DNA from 2 places in the Bariatricus sp. HCP28S3_A7 genome. Region 1 is predicted to be linked to the other one. Evidence: predicted binding sites of a transcription regulator. Region 1 holds the regulator's gene; the other holds the start of a gene.
What was found. Region 1 encodes Rex, which represses fermentation and respiration genes when NADH is low (regulators of the CRP and FNR family bind a similar motif). Its sites were predicted from a motif close to ATTGTTAANTANTTAACAAT; they were not measured.
Positions count from the first base shown of each region.

Region 2: ACTNA4_RS10620 (NAD(P)-binding protein) is a predicted target of Rex. The motif match lies at 8,763-8,782, and genes of this name have one in related genera.

Region 1 covers NZ_JBQHSG010000003.1:44,310-54,633, forward strand. The annotation lists gene smc (chromosome segregation protein SMC) at 1-743, shown strand, start outside; gene ftsY (signal recognition particle-docking protein FtsY) at 760-1,707, shown strand; gene ilvA (threonine ammonia-lyase) at 1,701-2,915, shown strand; gene ACTNA4_RS02755 (DUF1653 domain-containing protein) at 2,932-3,402, shown strand; gene ACTNA4_RS02760 (GntR family transcriptional regulator) at 3,533-4,171, shown strand; gene ACTNA4_RS02765 (NADP-dependent isocitrate dehydrogenase) at 4,197-5,393, shown strand; gene ACTNA4_RS02770 (ABC-F family ATP-binding cassette domain-containing protein) at 5,437-7,362, opposite strand; gene ACTNA4_RS02775 (redox-sensing transcriptional repressor Rex) at 7,506-8,156, shown strand; gene ACTNA4_RS02780 (NAD(P)H-hydrate dehydratase) at 8,254-9,777, shown strand; gene alr (alanine racemase) at 9,774-10,324, shown strand, end outside.
Region 2 covers NZ_JBQHSG010000014.1:44,131-54,454, forward strand. The annotation lists gene mutY (A/G-specific adenine glycosylase) at 1-1,165, shown strand, start outside; gene ACTNA4_RS10590 (phosphatase PAP2 family protein) at 1,223-1,894, opposite strand; gene ACTNA4_RS10595 (glycerophosphodiester phosphodiesterase family protein) at 1,972-2,790, opposite strand; gene ACTNA4_RS10600 (diacylglycerol/lipid kinase family protein) at 2,815-3,732, opposite strand; gene ACTNA4_RS10605 (CidA/LrgA family protein) at 3,900-4,265, shown strand; gene ACTNA4_RS10610 (LrgB family protein) at 4,268-4,957, shown strand; gene ACTNA4_RS10615 ([FeFe] hydrogenase, group A) at 5,022-6,764, opposite strand; gene ACTNA4_RS10620 (NAD(P)-binding protein) at 6,758-8,590, opposite strand; gene ACTNA4_RS10625 (aldose epimerase family protein) at 8,891-9,922, shown strand.

The DNA of each region.
Region 1 (10,324 bases):
AACAGATCAATTATATGTGGGAAGAGTATGAACTTACTTACAACAGGGCTCTTGAGATACGAGATGAAAATCTGACAGATCTGTCTATGATGAAGAAGCGGATCCAGGAATTGAAGGCAGAAATTAAAGCACTCGGTTCGGTCAATGTCAATGCAATAGAGGATTTTAAAAATCTTGCGGAACGATATGAGTTCCTGAAAGGTCAGCATGACGATCTGGTCGAAGCGGAGACAACACTTACGAAGATTATCGAGGAACTGGATGAAGCGATGAGAAAACAGTTCACCGAGCAGTTCGGGCGTATCGCGCAGGAATTCAATCAGGTTTTCAAAGAACTATTTGGTGGAGGAAAGGGTACACTGGAGCTGATGGAGGATGAAGATGTTCTGGAAGCGGGCATCCGGATCATCGCACAGCCACCGGGCAAGAAACTGCAGAATATGATGCAGCTTTCCGGTGGAGAGAAGGCGTTGACCGCGATTGCGCTGCTTTTTGCGATCCAGAATCTGAAACCATCGCCCTTCTGTCTGCTGGATGAGATCGAAGCAGCACTGGATGATTCCAATGTAACCAGATTTGCACAGTATTTACATAAACTTACAAAATATACACAGTTCATTGTGATCACGCATCGTAGAGGTACCATGACGGCGGCAGACCGCCTCTACGGTATTACCATGCAGGAGAAAGGCGTGTCTACGCTTGTGTCTGTCGATCTTCTGGAAAATGAACTGGATCAGTAGGAATGGGAGGCATTATATGGCTGAAGAGAAAATGGGATTTTTTAAACGACTTGTGTCCGGGCTTACTAAGACCAGAAACAATATTGTATCGGGCATTGACAGTATTTTCCACGGATTTACCAATATTGACGAAGACTTTTATGAAGAGCTGGAAGAAATTCTGATCATGGGAGATCTGGGAGTAAAGGCCACTTATGCGATTCTTGAGGATCTGCGCAAAAAAGTTAAAGAGCAGCACATCAAAGAGCCGATCGCATGTAAGCAGCTTCTGATCGACAGCATCAAAGAACAGATGTATGTAGGAGAGACGGCTTATGAATTTGAAGAAAGAACATCGGTAGTTCTGGTGATTGGAGTAAATGGGGTTGGCAAGACGACAACCATTGGAAAGCTAGCGGGAAAACTGAGAGACCAGAACAAAAAAGTTGTCCTTGCGGCAGCAGATACATTCCGTGCGGCAGCCGGTGAACAGCTAAGAGAATGGGCAAACCGTTCCGGGGCCGATCTGATCGGCGGGCAGGAAGGAGCGGATCCAGCAGCCATCGTTTATGATGCGGTCCAGGCTGCTAAAGCGAGAAAGGCCGACGTACTGCTGTGTGATACGGCGGGAAGACTTCATAATAAAAAGAATCTGATGGAAGAGCTGAAGAAGATCAATCGTGTGCTGGAGAGAGAATATCCGGAAGCGTACCGCGAGACTCTGGTCGTGCTGGATGGAACGACCGGTCAGAATGCACTTGCACAGGCCAGAGAATTCAGTGAAGTTGCAGACATTACCGGTATCATTCTGACGAAGATGGACGGTACCGCAAAAGGAGGAATTGCCGTTGCGATTCAGGCAGAACTCGGAATACCTGTTAAATATATCGGAGTGGGAGAATCCATTGATGATCTGCAGAAATTTGATTCAGATCAGTTTGTAAACGCTTTATTTACGACAGAAGAAGGAGAAGAGACATGTTAACGTTAGAGAAATTTGAAGAAGCAAGCGAGATTGTAAAACGGGTCACCAAACCTACCAAACTGGTTTACAGTGAGCATTTAAGCGCACAGACCGGAGCTAAAGTATATCTGAAACCGGAAAACATGCAGTATACAGGTGCCTATAAGCTCAGAGGCGCTTATTATAAGATCAGTACCTTGTCAGAGGAAGAACGCGCCAGAGGACTGATCGCTGCATCCGCAGGAAACCACGCACAGGGTGTCGCATATGCCGCAAAAGCCTTTGGATGTAAGGCTACCATCGTTATGCCGACCGTTACCCCACTCATCAAAGTCAATCGTACCAAGAGTTACGGAGCGGAAGTGGTACTTCACGGAGATGTCTATGATGATGCCTGTGCAAAGGCTTATGAGCTGGCGGAGGAGCACGGCTATACATTTGTTCATCCGTTTGATGATCTTGATGTTGCAACAGGACAGGGAACGATCGCGATGGAAATCGTGCAGGAACTTCCGACGGTCGATTATATCTTTGTGCCGATCGGCGGAGGCGGACTGATCACGGGTATTTCTACACTTGCGAAAATGCTGAATCCTAAGATCAAAGTGATCGGTGTGGAACCGGCAGCAGCAGCCAGTATGAAAGCGGCCGTAGCGGCAGGCCATGTTGTGACTCTTCCGAGCGCAAATACGATCGCAGATGGTACCGCTGTAAAAACAGTTGGTGAAAAGACGCTTCAGTATGTTATGGAAAATGTAGACGATATCCTTACAGTAGAAGATGATGAACTGGTCGGTGCATTCCTTGATATGGTCGAGAATCACAAAATGGTTGTCGAAAACTCAGGACTTCTTTCTGTGGCTGCTTTAAAACAGATGGATCTGACAGGCAAAAAGGTTGTTTGTATCTTAAGCGGCGGTAATATGGATGTCATTACCATGTCATCCATCGTACAGCATGGATTGATTCAGAGAGACCGTATTTTTTCTGTATCCGTACTTCTTCCGGATAAACCGGGTGAACTTGTGCGCGTCGCAAAGACAATTGCTGATGAACAGGGAAATGTAATTAAACTGGAGCATAATCAGTTTGTCAGCATTAATCGAAATGCTGCCGTTGAACTCAGAGTCACCATGGAAGCATTTGGAACGGAACACAAAAACAGAATTATTCAGGCATTGGAGCGAGAAGGATTCCGTCCTAAAACAATCAGTGCCAAACTCTATTAGATAAGGGATGAGAATCATGAAACAAGGCAGAATGCCGAAAGTCGGTGAGTGTTACAGACATTTTAAAGGGAATCGTTATCGCGTACTTGCAATTGCAAAGCATACAGAGCGTGCAGAAGAGCTTGTCGTTTATGAAGGACTTTACGGAGAACATCCGGTATTTGCACGACCTTTGGAAATGTTTCTGGAGCAGGTCGATAAGAGAAAATTCCCGGATGTAGATCAGGAATATCGGTTTGAACTGGAGGAAGAGACCGCAGTGGCGGATGAGGAGGAACAGAGTCTGATCATGCGATTTCTTGATCTGAGCAGCAACGAAGAAAAACTGCGGTTCCTTCAAAAATATAAAACAGAACTCACAGATGAATTCCTTTCCGCCGCTGCGCAGAGTATGGATTTTACAGAAAATGCACAGACGATGGAAATGCGATACCAGCAGTTGGTAAAATACATCAAGACATTGATGAAGTATGAAAAACGGATGTAGCAGAAAAAATAATCTAGCCTATTGACAATAAATGTATCGTTGTATACAATGATACAAAAATGAGCCAGGTATACTTGGGTCAGATTTTATATTGACCCCAACAAAAAATATAGTTTTCAGGAGCAGAATCATGGATAAATATTCACTGAGGGGACAGGTTTTTCAGGAGATCCGCGAGGACATTCTGAAAGGCAAATTTAAGGAAAATGAAGAATTACGAGAAGCAACACTGGGTAAGGAACTTGGAGTCAGCAGGACGCCGGTTCGGGAAGCACTCCGTCAGCTGGAGCTGGAGGGGCTGGTTCACATTATTCCGAACAAAGGGGCCTATGTGACGGGCATTACGGAGAAGGACGTGCATGATATCTATATGACGCGTTCCATGCTTGAAGGCCTATGTGCACGTTGGGCGGCTGAGCACATTTCAGAGGAGCAGATTCAGGAAATGGAAGAAGTCCTGCTTCTTACAGAATACCACTTGAATCGTGGAAATGCCGAACAGCTTGCAGAACTTGACGGAAAGTTTCATGAGGTTCTTTATGACGCAAGTCAGAGCCGGATACTCAGACATATTCTTTCTGATTTTCATAAATATGTTCAGGTGGCAAGAAAACGATCCGTGAAGAAAGAAGACAGGGCAAAAAAATCTCTGGAAGAACACCGGGAGATCCTGAATGCACTACGGACCGGAGATGCGGACCGTGCAGAAGAACTGGCACATATTCATATCCTGAATGTTATGGAGAATCTTCATATTGAGCAGGAATAACAGGCAAAAGAAAGGAAGAGTAAGCATGAGCAAGATTCAGATGACGACACCAATTGTTGAGATGGACGGAGATGAGATGACAAGGATCCTGTGGAAGATGATCAAGGAGCATCTTCTTCTTCCGTATATTGATTTGAAGACAGAATATTATGATCTGGGCCTGAAACACAGAGACGAGACAAACGATCAGGTTACTGTGGATTCTGCAATCGCAACGAAGAAATATAAGGTTGCAGTAAAATGTGCAACGATCACTCCGAACGCAGCCCGTGTGAAAGAGTATAATCTGAAAGAAATGTGGAAGAGCCCGAATGGAACCATTCGTGCGATCCTTGACGGTACTGTATTCCGTGCACCCATCGTTGTAAAAGGAATTGAACCTTGTGTAAAGAACTGGAAAAAGCCGATCACGATTGCAAGACACGCTTACGGGGATGTTTACAAAGGTTCTGAAATGAAGATCCCGGGTGCCGGAAAGGTAGAACTGGTTTATACCGCAGAGGACGGAACCGAGACGAGAGAGCTGGTTCATAATTTTACCGGATCCGGAATTGTTCAGGGCATGCATAATATTGATCAGTCAATCGAGAGTTTTGCAAGAAGCTGTTTTAACTATGCACTGGATACGAAACAGGATCTCTGGTTTGCAACGAAAGATACGATTTCCAAGAAATACGACCATACCTTTAAAGATATTTTTCAGGAGATTTTTGATGCAGATTACAAAGAGAAGTTTGAAGAAGCCGGAATCGAGTATTTCTATACGCTGATCGACGATGCCGTAGCACGTGTGATGAAGTCTGAAGGCGGTTATATCTGGGCATGTAAGAACTATGACGGTGATGTGATGAGTGACATGGTTTCTTCCGCATTCGGATCACTGGCCATGATGACTTCCGTGCTGGTATCTCCGGAAGGATACTATGAATATGAGGCAGCACACGGAACGGTACAGCGGCACTATTACAAGCACCTGAAAGGAGAAGAAACATCTACTAACTCCGTGGCAACGATCTTTGCATGGACGGGGGCACTCAGAAAACGTGGTGAGATGGATGGAAATCAGGAGCTGATGGATTTTGCCGATAAGCTGGAAAAGGCAACGATCGATACAATTGAAAGCGGAAATATGACTAAAGATCTTGCACTGATCACGACGCTTCCAAATCCGACTGTATTGAACAGCGAAGATTTTATCAAAGCGATCGCTGAGAGATTGTAAATAAAAACAGGAAAAACGCGCCGATAAGGCGCGTTTTTAACAGTTATTCAGCCAGCTCTTCCCATTTTTCATAGAGCTCTTCCAGCTCTTCTTCATTTGCAGCCTTTTCCTTTGCCAGTTCCTGACACCGGACGGAATTGGTATAGATTTCTTCCTGCATAAGAAGCGTATCGATCTCCTGGTTTCGTTCTTCCAGCCGGGTAATGCGTTCTTCCGTCTTTTTCAGTTCGTTCTGACGCTTCCGGATTCTTGCTTGTTCTTCTTTCTGTTCCTGCCAGCTCATTTTGGACTGGGACATTGAAGAAGTGCCTTCATTCGTAGATTGCTTGTCTGAAATATTGCCACCGGCGTATGCCGTCGTGAGTTCCTCTTTCTTTTCGAGATAGTAATCGTAGTTTCCAATATAATTTACAAAAGTATGGTTCACCAGGTCAAGAATACGCGTGGCTGTCTGGTTGATGAAATAACGGTCATGGGACACATAAAGTACGGTTCCGGTGTACTCATTCAATGCATTTTCCAAAATTTCTTTCGAAGCGATGTCCAGGTGGTTCGTAGGCTCGTCCAAAATCAGGAAGTTCGCCTCGGAGAGCATCAGCTTTGCAAGAGATACTCGTCCGCGTTCTCCGCCGCTCAAATCACCGATCATCTTAAATACATCATCGCCTGTGAATAAAAATGCAGCTAGAACATTCCGGATCTGTGTATTCGTAAGTGTCGGATAATCATCGGAGATCTCTTCAAAGATCGTTTTTTCCATGTGAAGTACGTGATGTTCCTGATCGTAGTAACCGATATGTACATTGGTTCCCAGTGTAAAGCTTCCCGAATCCGCCGCGATCACATTGTTCAAAATCTTAAGCAGTGTCGTTTTCCCTGTTCCGTTATCGCCTACGATGGCTACATGTTCACCTCGCTTAATCTCGAAGCTGACATCCTGAAAAAGGACCTGGGGAGCAAATGATTTTCCAAGGCCTTCAACGCGAAGCACGTCGTTCCCGCTCACACAGGAAGGCTCCAGGCTTAAATGAATATCGGTATTCAGCTCAACCGGTTTTTCAACAGGTGTGATTTTGTTTAACAGCTTTTCCCGGCTTTCCGCACGTCGGATTGATTTCTCGCGGTTGAAGGAACGAAGCTTTTCGATGACTGCCTCCTGATGCTTGATTTCCCGTTGCTGATTCAGATATTCTTTTAGCCTTGCGTCTCTGAGCTGCTGTTTCTTCTGGGCATAATCTGAATAATTTCCCATATATGTCATCAGTGTACCGTTTTCAATCTCCAGCACTTTCGTTACGACACGATTCAAAAAATAACGGTCGTGGGAGACGATGAGCACTGCACCGGAGTAATTCAGCAGGTAGTTCTCAAGCCATGCGATTGAATTCATATCCAAGTGATTGGTAGGCTCATCCAGCAGTAAAATATCCGGTTTCGTCAGCAGAAGTTTGCCGAGGGAAACACGTGTCTTCTGGCCGCCGGAAAGGGCGTCCACCGGTTTCTGAAATTCATCCTCAGTAAACCCAAGGCCTTTAAGAACACCGACCAGTTCGCTTTTATAAGAATAGCCGTCAGCACGTTCAAATGCAGCGGTAAGTCTATGATAAGTGTCAAGTTTCATCTGAAGTGCGTCACCGGTCAGCGTACTGATTTCCAGTTCCAGTGCACGAATCTGACGTTCCATTTCGATAATCTCAGATTTGGCGGTGCGGACTTCTTCGTAAATGGTATTCCCGCTCATCAGGTCCTGGTGCTGGGCAAGATAGCCCATTGTTTTTCCTTTGGTAAGAATTACATCACCGTCATCACTATTCAATTCACCGACGATCATTTTCAAAATTGTGGATTTCCCGGCGCCGTTCAGACCGACCAGCGCCGCTTTCTCACGGTCTTCTATATGAAAGGAGCCTTTATTCACAATAACCTGCTCCCCAAAGGATTTCGTTAAATTGTGGCATGCCAGTATCATTTTCAAACCTCCTTATACTGTAGAAATAGGTACTGTCTACCTCATTATATCGGAAATACAATAAAAAACAACTATTAAGTTTGACTTTTTTATGTCATTTTTATATAATGAAATTTAGAATAAGAATGGAAGGTGGATGTCAGGTGGAAGAAAGAGAAATATCTCAGGCAGTAATCAGAAGACTTCCGAGATACTATCGTTATCTTGGCGAATTGCTGGAACACGGTGTGGAACGAATATCCTCCAACGATTTGAGCAAGAGAATGAAAGTAACTGCATCCCAGATTCGTCAGGACCTTAATAATTTTGGTGGATTTGGACAACAGGGATACGGGTATAATGTAAAATACTTATATACGGAAATAGGGAAAATTCTGGGACTGGACAACCAACATAACATGGTCATTATCGGTGCCGGTAATCTTGGACAGGCACTGGCTAATTATGCAGCATTTGAAAAAAGAGGTTTTGTATTAAAAGGATTATTTGACGTGAATCCACGACTTGTGGGAATTACGATCCGCGGTGTGGAGATCCGGATGATGGATGAACTGAGTGATTTTATTCAGAAGAATGATATTGAAATCGGAGTACTTGCGATTCCGAAGACAAGAGCCATAGATGTTGCGAATGTTCTGGTTGATAATGGTGTGCGGGCGATCTGGAATTTTGCACATACAGATTTGAATCTTCCGGATAATATTATTGTTGAGAACGTGCATTTATCGGAGAGTCTGATGAGACTTTCATACAATATAACACGTTATAATATGGAACATACAGATAATTCATAATTCGACAGAATGTGTTACACACATTTTGCCTGAATCGGCGTAATGAGAGAAGAGTTCCGGCTGCGGGGCTCTTTATTGCGTATTGGAAGGTGAGAATATGAAATATATATTGACGGCTGAACAGATGAAAGCGGCGGACGGAAGAATGATCCATGAGATCGGGATTCCTTCGCTGGTACTGATGGAACGTGCGGCGCTTCAGTGTATGGCTGCAATGAAAGAAGAGCAGATTGATCTGTCCTATGCACTGGTGGTATGCGGCTCCGGCAACAACGGTGGAGACGGATTCGCGGTGGCAAGACTGCTTGCCGAAGAAGGAAAAAGGGTCGATGTGTGTTTTGCCGGAAAATTGGAATCCAGGAGTGAAGAAACGAAGCAGCAGATGCATATTCTGGAAAATCTGGGCGTGTCTGTAGGAAACACTTTACCGGAGAAGGAATATAGTGTTATTATAGATGCCGTATTTGGAATCGGGCTTTGCCGAAATATCGAAGGACATTACCAGAATGTGATTGAACAAATGAACCGGTATCAGGGATACAAAGTTGCGATTGATACTCCGTCCGGAATTTCCGCTGACACCGGGGAAGTACTGGGATGTGCGTTCCGGGCTGATTTGACAGTCACGTTTGCATACGCTAAGGCAGGTCAGGTTTTCTTTCCGGGTTCCGAGTATGCGGGGAAAGTACTGGTAAAGGATATCGGCATTACGGATCCGGGCTTTGAAAACCGGGACGATCTTTATTTTATGCTGGAAAAACAGGATGTGATTTCCAGGATGCCGGAGAGAAAGCCGGATTCCAATAAAGGAAGCTATGGAAGGGTTCTTCTTATTGCCGGAAGTAGGGGAATGTCGGGGGCAGCGTACTTAAGTGCCCATGCGGCGTACATGGTAGGCGCAGGCCTTGTACGGATATACACGGAAGAATCCAACAGACAGATTCTTCAGCAGCTTCTGCCGGAAGCTATTATCACGACTTATGATGAGATGGCCTTAGATTGTTTCCGGGAACTTCCAGATCTGCTTCAATGGGCAGATGTGGTCTGCATCGGATGCGGACTTGGAATTTCAGAGTATTCGCGGAGACTTTTTAAAATGACGCTGGAAATGAACCGGAAGCCGTGTGTGATTGATGCGGACGGTCTCAATCTTCTTGCGGAATTTACCGAAGAAGAGCGAAGAAAATGGGCGCGCCAGAAAGAACAGTATGTGCTGACACCTCATATGAAAGAAATGTCAAGATTGACAGGATATCCTGTTGCAGAACTAAAGAATCATAGGAACGCTCTTCTACGTGAGTTTGTTGAAAAAATGCAGGTCGTTTGTGCCATGAAAGACAGCAGAACACTCGTCGCAGCTTGCGGACATCCGACGTTTCTGAATTCATCCGGAAATGCAGCAATGGCGAAGGCCGGTTCCGGTGACGTGCTGGCAGGAACGATTGCCGGCCTGATGGCTCAGAACCTCCCGACTTTTGACGCGGCTGTGTTGGGAGTATATCTGCACGGCCTTGCCGGAGATACGGCAAGAGAAGAATGTGGATCCTACAGTGTGCTTGCTGAAGATCTCATCCGGGGGCTTGGCAGAACACTAAAAACTTTGGAGGAAAACTTGAAATGAAGACATATAACAGACTGCGCGCAGTGATCGATCTTGATGCAGTAATGTATAACATGCAAATGATGTATCGTAATATTAAAAACGATGCGCGGATGATCGTTGTCGTGAAAACGGACGGATACGGACATGGTGCCGTACCGATTGCAGAAATGTTAGAAGATGTGGAGTACGTATGGGGATATGCTGTGGCAACATTGGAAGAAGGGATCCTGCTTCGAAAAGCTGGGATTGGAAAACCGATTCTTTGCCTCGGATGCATTTTCCCGGATCAGATGGAAGCGATGATTCGGCATCAGATCCGTATGACGGTCTATGACGGTGAACTGGCAGCTCTGGCATCGGCAAAAGCAGAAGAACTGGGAATGAATGCAATCTTTCATATTAAGATTGATACCGGAATGTCCAGACTCGGATTTGCGCCGGATGACGTAAGCGTGAACGCAATCGAAAAGATCAGTCATCTTCCATGTGTAGAGCTGGAAGGAATGTTTACACATTTTTCGCGGGCTGATGAGAAAAATAAGGAGATCACAGATCAGCAATTTAC
Region 2 (10,324 bases), on a different contig from region 1:
GGTTCAGATCCTTGCATATGACTGCCGGGTTGGATACGATTCGATCGAAATTGCCGAAGAGGTTCCGGTGGTATTGGAGAATCCGGAATTGTATGAGATGACGGTGCCACTGGTCTCGTGGTATCGTGAAAATCACAGAGAACTTCCCTGGCGTCAGAATGTCAGTGCATATCGTGTCTGGGTTTCGGAGATCATGTTGCAACAGACACGGGTGGAGGCTGTAAAACCATATTTTGAACGGTTTTTGAAGGCGTTTCCGACGGTAAAGGAATTGGCCCAGGCTGATGAGGATCAGCTTCTTAAGATGTGGGAGGGGCTTGGATATTATAATCGTGTGAGAAATATGCAGAAAGCGGCCAAAGTGATTATGTCGGAATATCAGGGGATTTTTCCGTCCGAATATGATCAGATACGTGATCTGCCCGGAATAGGCAATTACACGGCAGGTGCGATTGCATCATTTGCATTTGGTATACCCAAAGCTGCTGTTGACGGAAATGTTCTGCGGGTTGTATCCAGAATGATGGCGAGTGAAGAAGATATTATGAAGGCATCTGTTCGAAAAAACATGGAGCAAATGCTGGAACAGGTGATTCCGGCGGATGCGGCGTCTGACTTCAATCAAGGATTGATTGAGCTTGGAGCAACAATCTGCGGACCGAACGGAGAACCCAGATGTGATATCTGTCCGCTTGCGTCTTTGTGCCTGGCTTATAAAGAAGGATGCCAGGATCGGCTCCCAGTCAGGAAAAAGGCGAAGGAGCGAAGAATCGAAGAAAGAACAATCCTGATTTTTCAGGATCTGGAGACAGTGGCAATCCGGAAACGTCCGAAGAACGGATTGCTTGCGGGGATGTATGAATTCCCGAATGTCGAAGGAAGGCTTTCGATGGATGAGGTGATTGCCTACAGTAAGAAAATCGGATTGATGCCGGTTCATGTGCAGAAACTTGCGGATGCAAAGCATATTTTCAGTCACGTAGAATGGAGAATGACCGGGTATCACATTCAGGTTGATGAATTGGAAAAAAACTGTACAGAGTCGATGATCTTTTTGAATCCGAAGGAAGTGCAGGAGAAATACTCCATGCCGGCAGCGTTTGAGGCCTACACTTCCTATATGAATATCCAGCTTGGACAGAAGAAATATGGAGTCGAATTATAGAAGAAGAGCTTTGATCAACATGTAAATCTGTTGCTCAAAGCTCTTTTATTATATGCACTATATAGTAGGCTGTGCCAACGCAGGGGCTTTTACCTGTTCTGGGATATAAACAAATTGGTAAATGAAATAAATCATTACAATTGCGGCAATTACATCGACTACTGAATGTTGCTTTAGGAACATAGTGGAAAGAACGATGGAAACTGTTAACACCAGAGAACCATTCTGTACCCACTTGTATTGACGCAGCTTCTGGCTGTTACGGATTGCGATATAGCAGCCGATGGAATTATAAACATGAAGACTTGGCAATACATTCGTTGATGTGTCTGCTCTATAAATGAATCGAACCAGATCAACAAAAATGTTATCCCGTGCAAAAGTGGAAGGGCGTAAATTGAGTCCGTTTGGAAAAATGGTACAAATTATTAAAAATAAAGTCATCCCAGTTATAAGAAGGGTACAGATTCTGTAAAAACCCTGCTTATCTGTAAAAAAGAAGTAAAGTACAGTACCGGAAACATATACAAACCACAACAAATAAGGAATAATGAATATTTCAATAAAAGGAATATAATCATCGAAAACAGAGTGAATCACAAAATAATTGGAGGTTACATGTTTCTCAAGCCATGAAAACCAGGGCATATAGATGAAACCATATAAAAAAACCCAGGCATGATGGTACTTATCAAATAATTCTTTTATATTTATTGTAAGACGTTTCACTGGAAACTCCTCCTTTCTTTAATCTTCGGTCATTATAACATTATTCGTTTTCATCTACAATATTCTTCATAAAACCTTCATATTTTTTTAGAAAATCCTTCGAAAATGTACATATCATATTTCTGCTGAGCCTGGTTATAAGTTTTGGGATTACGCAATGTCCAGACGGCAATTGGAATGCGATAAAGGTGTTGATTTAACCATACACCAAGATTTGAGGTGTCTGTCATTTTGTAGGAAATAAAATCTGGATGACAGAACATGTTTGTCAGTAAATGCTGCACGAAAAAACGTGCCAAATAAGGGCTTTCTGGATTAGTTTTTGTAAGTGAGGATGAAAGCTGTCCGCGAAGGATATCAGGTGCATTTTTAAAAAACCAGCGTACTCCAAGGCTATTAAAAGACTGAATTAAAACAGGTCCGTTGTAAGTTCTAAGTAGTTTCAGCGTATAATTACAAAGACGAGTATCTGTTGAAGGAAGCTTTAGTTCAATCAGAAGAGGAACACGGCCGTTTACGTAATTCAAAACATCTGAAAATAGAGGAATATGCTCTGAAGTCCCTTGTAATCGAAGAGATCGTAACTCTTCATAAGAGGAATTTTCTATTGTGCCGGGAACATGACAAATCCGATCTAATGTTTCATCGTGGAAAACAACAATTTGATTATCGCGTGTCAGATGGATATCCAGTTCAATGGCAAGATTGTTATTTAATGCTTCGCGGAAAGCAGCCATGGAATTTTCCGGAATGAGCTTATCTGCACTGTGCAGGCCTCTATGTGCATAATCACGCTGAAGAAAAGGTTTCATTTCTTTTCGGCGTAAAAAATTCGGCATAATCATAATAAGATAAAACGTTAATAATAAAGAGAGAACAATTAATATTTGTAACATTTAGAAATCTCCTTATAAAACTGGTTATGGTACAAGTATTTGTAATGAGTCTGATTCGAGCATCCATTCTAATTCCGATTCTGCAGGAAAGGGTTCACCGTCTGAATGAAGTACTAAAGGAACATCGACTTTTACATTCGCATGTTTAAAACGATAAATATGTACACCTTTCATGTGAGTGTGTTTACCTGAAAAAACCGTAGGAAGAATTGTAAGTGCAGCAACTTTCGGAACATCTGCGATAACAATAAGATCCAAAAAATTATCATCAGGTTTTGCAGTCGGACAAAATTTACAGCCGCCTCCTTCAAAAGGGAGGTTCATAGCAGCAGCAAAATAAACCTTTTGAAAATGCAATGTTTTGGTTCCATCTATTAGTAGTTTCATTTTAATGGGGTGCCATCGAAATAACGTTCCTACTGAAAGTGCGACATAACCAAGTTGACCCAGATTGATTCTGTTCAGAATACGCTTGATACGAGATCTGTTTATTTGATGACAGATGGCGGCATCATAACCGATACCTGAACTTACGGCAAAGCGGTGTGACTGATAATTAAAGTTCAGAACGCCGAGGTTAAGAGTGCGCTTATGGGGAGAATGCAGAACGATTTCCAATGCTTTTTCGGGATCAGATGGAATCTGAAGACCTCGTGCGAAATCATTGCCTGAGCCAAGTGGAATATAGCCTAAAGTGGTTTTGTCAAGATAACAGATACCGTTTATTACTTCGTTTATGCTTCCGTCACCACCAAGCACAACCAGAGTATGTTGGTGTCCATCGGATGTGATCTCTTGGGCAATTTTAGTGGCATGACATTTGTATTGTGTAAAATACATTTGATAAGCCACTTGTTCGTCCGCAAGTTTCTGCTCGATCTTTTCCCATACGATTTTTCCAAGACCGGAACGGGCACACGGATTTACGATGAAATGTAACATATAATTAGCACCTCGTTTCATTAAGGAATTGTTGCTTTTATTATATCTTTATTGATTTGTTGTGTAAAGGGAAAGATCAAAATGGAATTGTGTATAAAATGTGTTCTTGCATCAACAAAAACAATGTGATACGATGAAATGGTATTTATTGAATAGGAGGGGATTTTATGAAATATATAAAACAATTCGGAATTATTTTGATTTTTTCATTTGCAGGTGAACTATTGAATTATTTGATACCATTGCCAATTCCAGCCAGTATTTATGGTATTATTCTCTTATTTTTCTGTCTTGAAGTGAAATTAATTCCGCTTGATAAGGTGGAAGAGGCAAGTAGATTTATGATAGAAATCATGCCGCTCATGTTTATTCCTGCTGCTGTCGGACTGATGGAATCGTGGGATATCATTAAGCCTGCCTGGATGCAGTATATTACCGTTACGGTCATTTCTACGATTGGAGTTATGGCTGTAGCGGGAAGGATAACACAGGCGGTAATACATAGGGATGCTCGAAAGAAAGGAGACAGGTAGAAATGGTATTTTTTGAAAATTCGGTTTTTTTCGGGGTTTTGTTAAGTTTGTTAACATATGGAATAGGAAGTCTTATGAAAGCAAAACTAAAACTGCCAATTTTTAATCCATTATTAATCTCAATCCTTTTGTCTGTTTTAATACTGGTTGTGTTTCGAATTGATTATTCGACTTATTATGAAGGGGCAAAATATCTGAGTTATCTGTTGACACCGGCTACAATTTGTCTTGCCGTACCATTGTATGAACAGATGGAGCTTTTGAAGAAAAATTGGAAAGCTATTTTTGGGGGGATTTTTGCGGGAGTACTTACAAGCCTTGGAATTATATTAGCAATGGCATTATTATTTAAATTCAGCCATGAAGAGTACGTTACTTTTCTGCCAAAATCTATAACGACAGCCATTGGAATGGGAGTTTCGGAAGAATTGGGAGGATATGCATCCATTACGGTTGCAATCATAATTATTACAGGTGTTGTGGGTAATATATGTGCAGACACTGTTTGTAAATTATTTAAAATAACGGATCCTGTTGCGAAAGGAATAGGTATAGGTACTGCTTCTCATGCGATTGGAACGGCGAAAGCTATGGAGATGGGAGATGTAGAAGGGGCTATGAGTAGTCTTTCTATAGTTGTATCAGGGATTTTAACTGTGATTGCTGCGTCGGTTTTTGCGCAGTTTTTATAATGATGTTATAAGAATGCCCTCCGTTAAAACGGAGGGCATTGTATTTAGTAATTATAATCTCAGATTAATTCCCGCGCGGCATCTCCCATGCATTATGGTCTGTATGGAGAAGCATATGAGCTTTATGAGAACATGGTTTTTCCATATAATCTTCATAGAGCTTCAGAACATCCGGGTTCTCGTGTGAGAAACGGATCTTGGAATGCTCATCCAGGAAGTACAGATTCTTTCCACGCTCATGTGCAAGTTCTTCGCCGTCGTGGATCGGCTGGCCACCGCCGCCTACACATCCGCCAGGACAGGCCATAACTTCTACAAAGTCATAATGCACTTCGCCGTGTTCGATTGCTTCGATCAGTTTTCTGGTATTGCCAAGTCCGCTGACAACAGCAGCACGTACGGTTGCGTCTCCGAGTTTAACTTCTGCTTCGATGACACCTGTTCCGAAAGCAGGGCTTCTTACGATCTTGAATGCGTCTGGTTCAGGATTACGTCCAGTTACCAGATAATGAGCGGAACGAAGAGCAGCTTCCATTACACCGCCTGTCGCACCAAAGATAACACCTGCTCCTGAGTATTCCTTCATGAGCGGATCACACTCACGGTCAACCAGAGTCTTTGGATCAATGTGAGCAGAACGGATCATACGCGTCAGTTCGCGGGTCGTAAGAACGATATCCGTGTCGTGTCCTGCATATTCTTTGTAGAACAGTTCCATATTGCTTTCGCCCTTCTTTGCCACACACGGCATGACAGAAACGGTGAAGATATCTTCGGGAGCCACTCCGATGGACTCTGCAAAGTATGTCTTCATAACGGCACCAAACATCTGCTGCGGGGATTTCGCACTGGATAACTGTGGAACCAGATGCGGATACTGGGATTTGATGAAACGAATCCAGCCAGGACAGCATGATGTGAACATCGGACGAAGCTTCAGTTCGCCTTTGGTAAATCTTTCAAGGAACTCGGTTCCTTCTTCCATAATTGTAAGATCGGCTGAGAAAGAAGTATCGAATACATAATCAACGCCAAGTCTCTTAAGAGAATCCATAATCTTTCCGACTGTAGCCTCTTCGAGCGGAAGGCCAAGTGCCTCTCCCCATGCTGCACGCACAGCAGGAGCAACCTGTGCAACAACTACCTTCTTCTTATCTGCAATAGCATCCCATACTTTTTCTGTGTCATCGCGTTCGCGAAGAGCACCTACCGGACAATGGGTGATACACTGTCCGCACAATGAACAGGATACTTCTGTAATCTTTTTATTGTTTGTTACATTGATTGTGGTTCTGGAACCGGTACTTGTCACATCCCAGATATGTAAATCCTGAATCTTATCGCAAACCTGAATACAACGCATACACTTGATACATTTCTTCGGATCGCGAATCAACGGGAAGTCTTTATCCCATGGGAAATCTTCCAGACGCTGTTTGAACGGAATATCCAGAATGTTCAGGTCATTGGCCAGAGTCTGGAGTGCACAGTTACCGCTGCGGACACATGATGAGCATGTTCCGTCATGCTGAGACAGAATCAGTTCCACATTTCTGCGTCTTGCTTTACGAACCTTCGGGCTGTTGGTATAAAGAACCATGCCTTCTTTTACAACGTTATTACAAGAAGTGATCAGTTTATCCATGCCTTCAAGCTCTACAAGACAGACACGGCATGCTGCGATTTCGTTGATGTCTTTCAAATAACAGAGCTTAGGGATCGGGATGCCGGCACTTGCTGCGGCTTCCATGATTGTTGTACCCTCGGGTACAGATATTTGTTTATTATCAATTGTAATGTTTACCATAATTTTTCCCGGCCTCCTTTGAAGCTGCCGTAGCCGAAGTGGTCGCAGCGCAGACATCTGCTGGCTTCCTGTTTTGCTTCTGCTTCGGTCATACAGTTTTCTACACCGTTGAAGTCACAGACACGTTCGCAGGCTTCGCGTTCGGTCATGTTGACTCTTCCGCACGGCGGGCGGTCGTCAAGACGAGCTTCCGGAATCTCAACATCGCAGCTGATTACGTGATGGAATCCGAGATATTCGTCAATATTTGCAGCTACTACTTTGGCAGCAGCGATCGCTTTGATTACAGATGCAGGACCTGATGCACAGTCACCGCCGGCAAATACGCCCGGAATATTATCAAATCCGCCGTATTTCTGGGTAATGATCTTACCGCGCTGTACAGGAACACCTGCTTCTTCGAAATGCTGGTATTCAATATCCTGTCCGATTGCTACGATCAGAGTTTGGCACGGAATAAATATATCCGGCTCTCCGGTCGGGCGTACACTTGCACGGCCGTCCTTGATCTTACTGATCATCTGAGGAGTTACATAAATACCTGTTACATGTCCGTTCTCATCGGTTGCGATGCGTGACGGAGCCATCAGGGTCTGAACTTCGATTCCTTCTGCAACAGCACCCTCAATCTCAGCCGGAAGAGCAGTCATATCTGCAACACGGCGACGATAAACGATGCTAACTTTCTTGGCACCGAGACGTTTTGCAGTACGTACAGCATCCATAGAAACGTTTCCGCCTCCGATGACAGCAACTTCCTGTCCGGTAAGATCCGGATTCTGTTCTTTTCCGACATCACGAAGGAACTGAACTGCGGAAAGAACACCTTCAGCATGTTCACCTTCGATACCAAGCTTCTTATCGGTACTTGCACCGATCGTGATAAGTACGGCATCATACTCTTCGCGAAGGCTCTGAATGGTCATATCTTCACCGATTCTTTTGCCGTAGATTACTTCCACACCGGTCTCGAGAATTGCATTGATATCATCATCAAGACGATCTTTCGGAAGACGATAGTTCGGAATGCCATAGCGGAGCATGCCGCCGAGCTTCGGAAGCATCTCGAACACGGTTGTCTGGTGACCCATAAGCTGCAGATAATAAGCCGCACTTAAGCCGCCCGGACCTCCGCCTACGATAGCAACACGTTTGCCGGTTGACGGTCCGCACTTCGGAGGCGGTACCTTTCCGGCATAGTCAGCAGCCATTCTCTTAAGACCACGGATATTGACAGCATCATCCACAATATTACGACGGCAGCGTGCCTCGCATGGATGTTCACAGATAAATCCACAGGTAGTCGGGAACGGATTGTCCTTACGAATCAGGCGGATCGCATCTGCATAGCGTCCTTCTCCAACCAGAGCGATATATCCAGGAATATCAACATGAGCCGGGCAAAGAGATACACACGGAACCGGCTGTGAGTAATGGCATGTACATCTCCCCTGATGCACATGTTCTTCGTAATCTTCACGGCAGCCGATCAGGCTCTTGTAAACCATATGTGCTGCTTCATAGCCAATCGCACAGTCAGCACCTTCCATGATTGATACTGCGAGCTCTTCCATAAGATCAAGCGTATCCATCGTTGCATCGCCGTTCATAACATCTGTCAGCAGGTTCTTCAGCTGCCACAGACCGATTCGACACGGAACACATTTTCCACAGGTGTGTGTATGACACATCTCAAGAAATGCACGTGTCATGTCCACCGGACAAAGTCCCGGAGGACTGGATTCGATTCTGCGTTCCAGATCTTTGTAAAGCCCTTCAATGACAAGCTGGGCACGATCCGGAGCAGAAATTTCAAGTCTACTCATAGTTCTTTTCTCCTTTAAATATAAAATGATGTTGGGGGCATAAGCCTATGGCATCTGCTTGGCCTTTTCTATCGATTTAATTTATAAGCAGACGTCATAAAACTGAACATTCTATAAATACATTGTACTAAAATTAAAACAATTTAGCAAGCTAAGTTAAAATATAGTCAGGATGGATAAAAATATAACAATGTGGTGGATTCTTTGATTTTAAATCATATCTTTTTTTGCTGAAATATGGTATTCTAAAAATAAAAATAACCTCGGCGTAGGGGATTTGAAGAAAGGGCGGATGGAATGATGAAAATAACAGATTTTGGGGCAACCGTGAATGGTGATGAGACGAAGCTTTATACTTTGACGAATTGTAATAACATGGAGATTTCCGTAACAGACTATGGAGCTGCGCTTACTCAGGTTATCGTGCCGGACAAAGAGGGAAATCTCTGTGATGTGGTTCTCGGCTATGATGAAGCAGCGGAATATGAAGCAGGCGGACTTTTCCTGGGGGCAACCGTGGGAAGAAGTGCGAACCGGATCGGCGGAGCTTCTATTGAGATTAATGGGAAGATCTATGAACTTGTGAAGAATGATAATGATAATAATCTGCACAGTGGACCGGATTTTTATCATAACAGAGTCTGGGATGTTAAAGAAACTGAAGAGGATCATGTTACCTTTGTTCTGGAAAGTCCGGACGGAGATCAGGGATACCCCGGAAATCTGCATATAGAAGTAACATACACACTGACAGAGGATAATGCCGTAAAGATTTCTTATTATGGTGTATCGGATGAGGATACCGTGATCAATATGACGAATCACAGCTATTTTAACATGGATGGACATGCATCGGGAGATGTGATGGAACAGGAAGTATGGATCGATGCGGATGCATTTACCCGCGCAGACAAGGAATCCATTCCGACCGGAGAAATTGTTCCTGTTGAGGGGACACCGATGGATTTCCGTACAAAGAAAAAACTTGGACGGGATATCTATGATGATTATGAAGCGTTAAATTATGGTATGGGATACGATCACAACTGGGTTCTGAACAATGATGGTAAATTCGCCAAAGTAGCAGAAATGCATTCGGATGAAAGCGGTATTACGATGGAAGTCTATACGGATTTACCGGGAATGCAGCTTTATACCGGTAACTTTATTATTGATGAAAAGGGCAAAGGCGGTGCGATCTATCATAAACGGCAGGCGGCATGCTTTGAGACTCAGTATTTCCCGGATGCAATCCACAAAGAGAATTTCCCGGGACCGATCTGCAGAAAAGGAGATACCTACAAGACAACCACAATGTACAAATTTGTGTAGCACTATAGATATAATCTATATATTGGCTTTATATATCAAAATAACTGATTTGCTTTTTGCGTTGATACGAGATACAATAGAGACACAAAGAGGTAGCCAATACCAATAATTGCAAAATTCCCTTCTAAAATTAAAAGACCTTTCAGGAACGCTTGCCTGAAAGGTTTTTTGCATGCAAGAGAATATCTTTTTTACAGAAAATGTGTTATTCTAAAATTGCAAAGAGTTTCTGCTGAAATAGCTTATAGATACGATCTATATATAGAGAGGTTATATTAAAATTACTGATTTGATTTTTGCATTGATACGAGATACAATAAAGACACAAAGAGGTAGCCAATACCAATAATTGCAAAATTCCCTTCTAAAATTAAAAGAGCCTTTCAGGAACGCTTGCCTGAA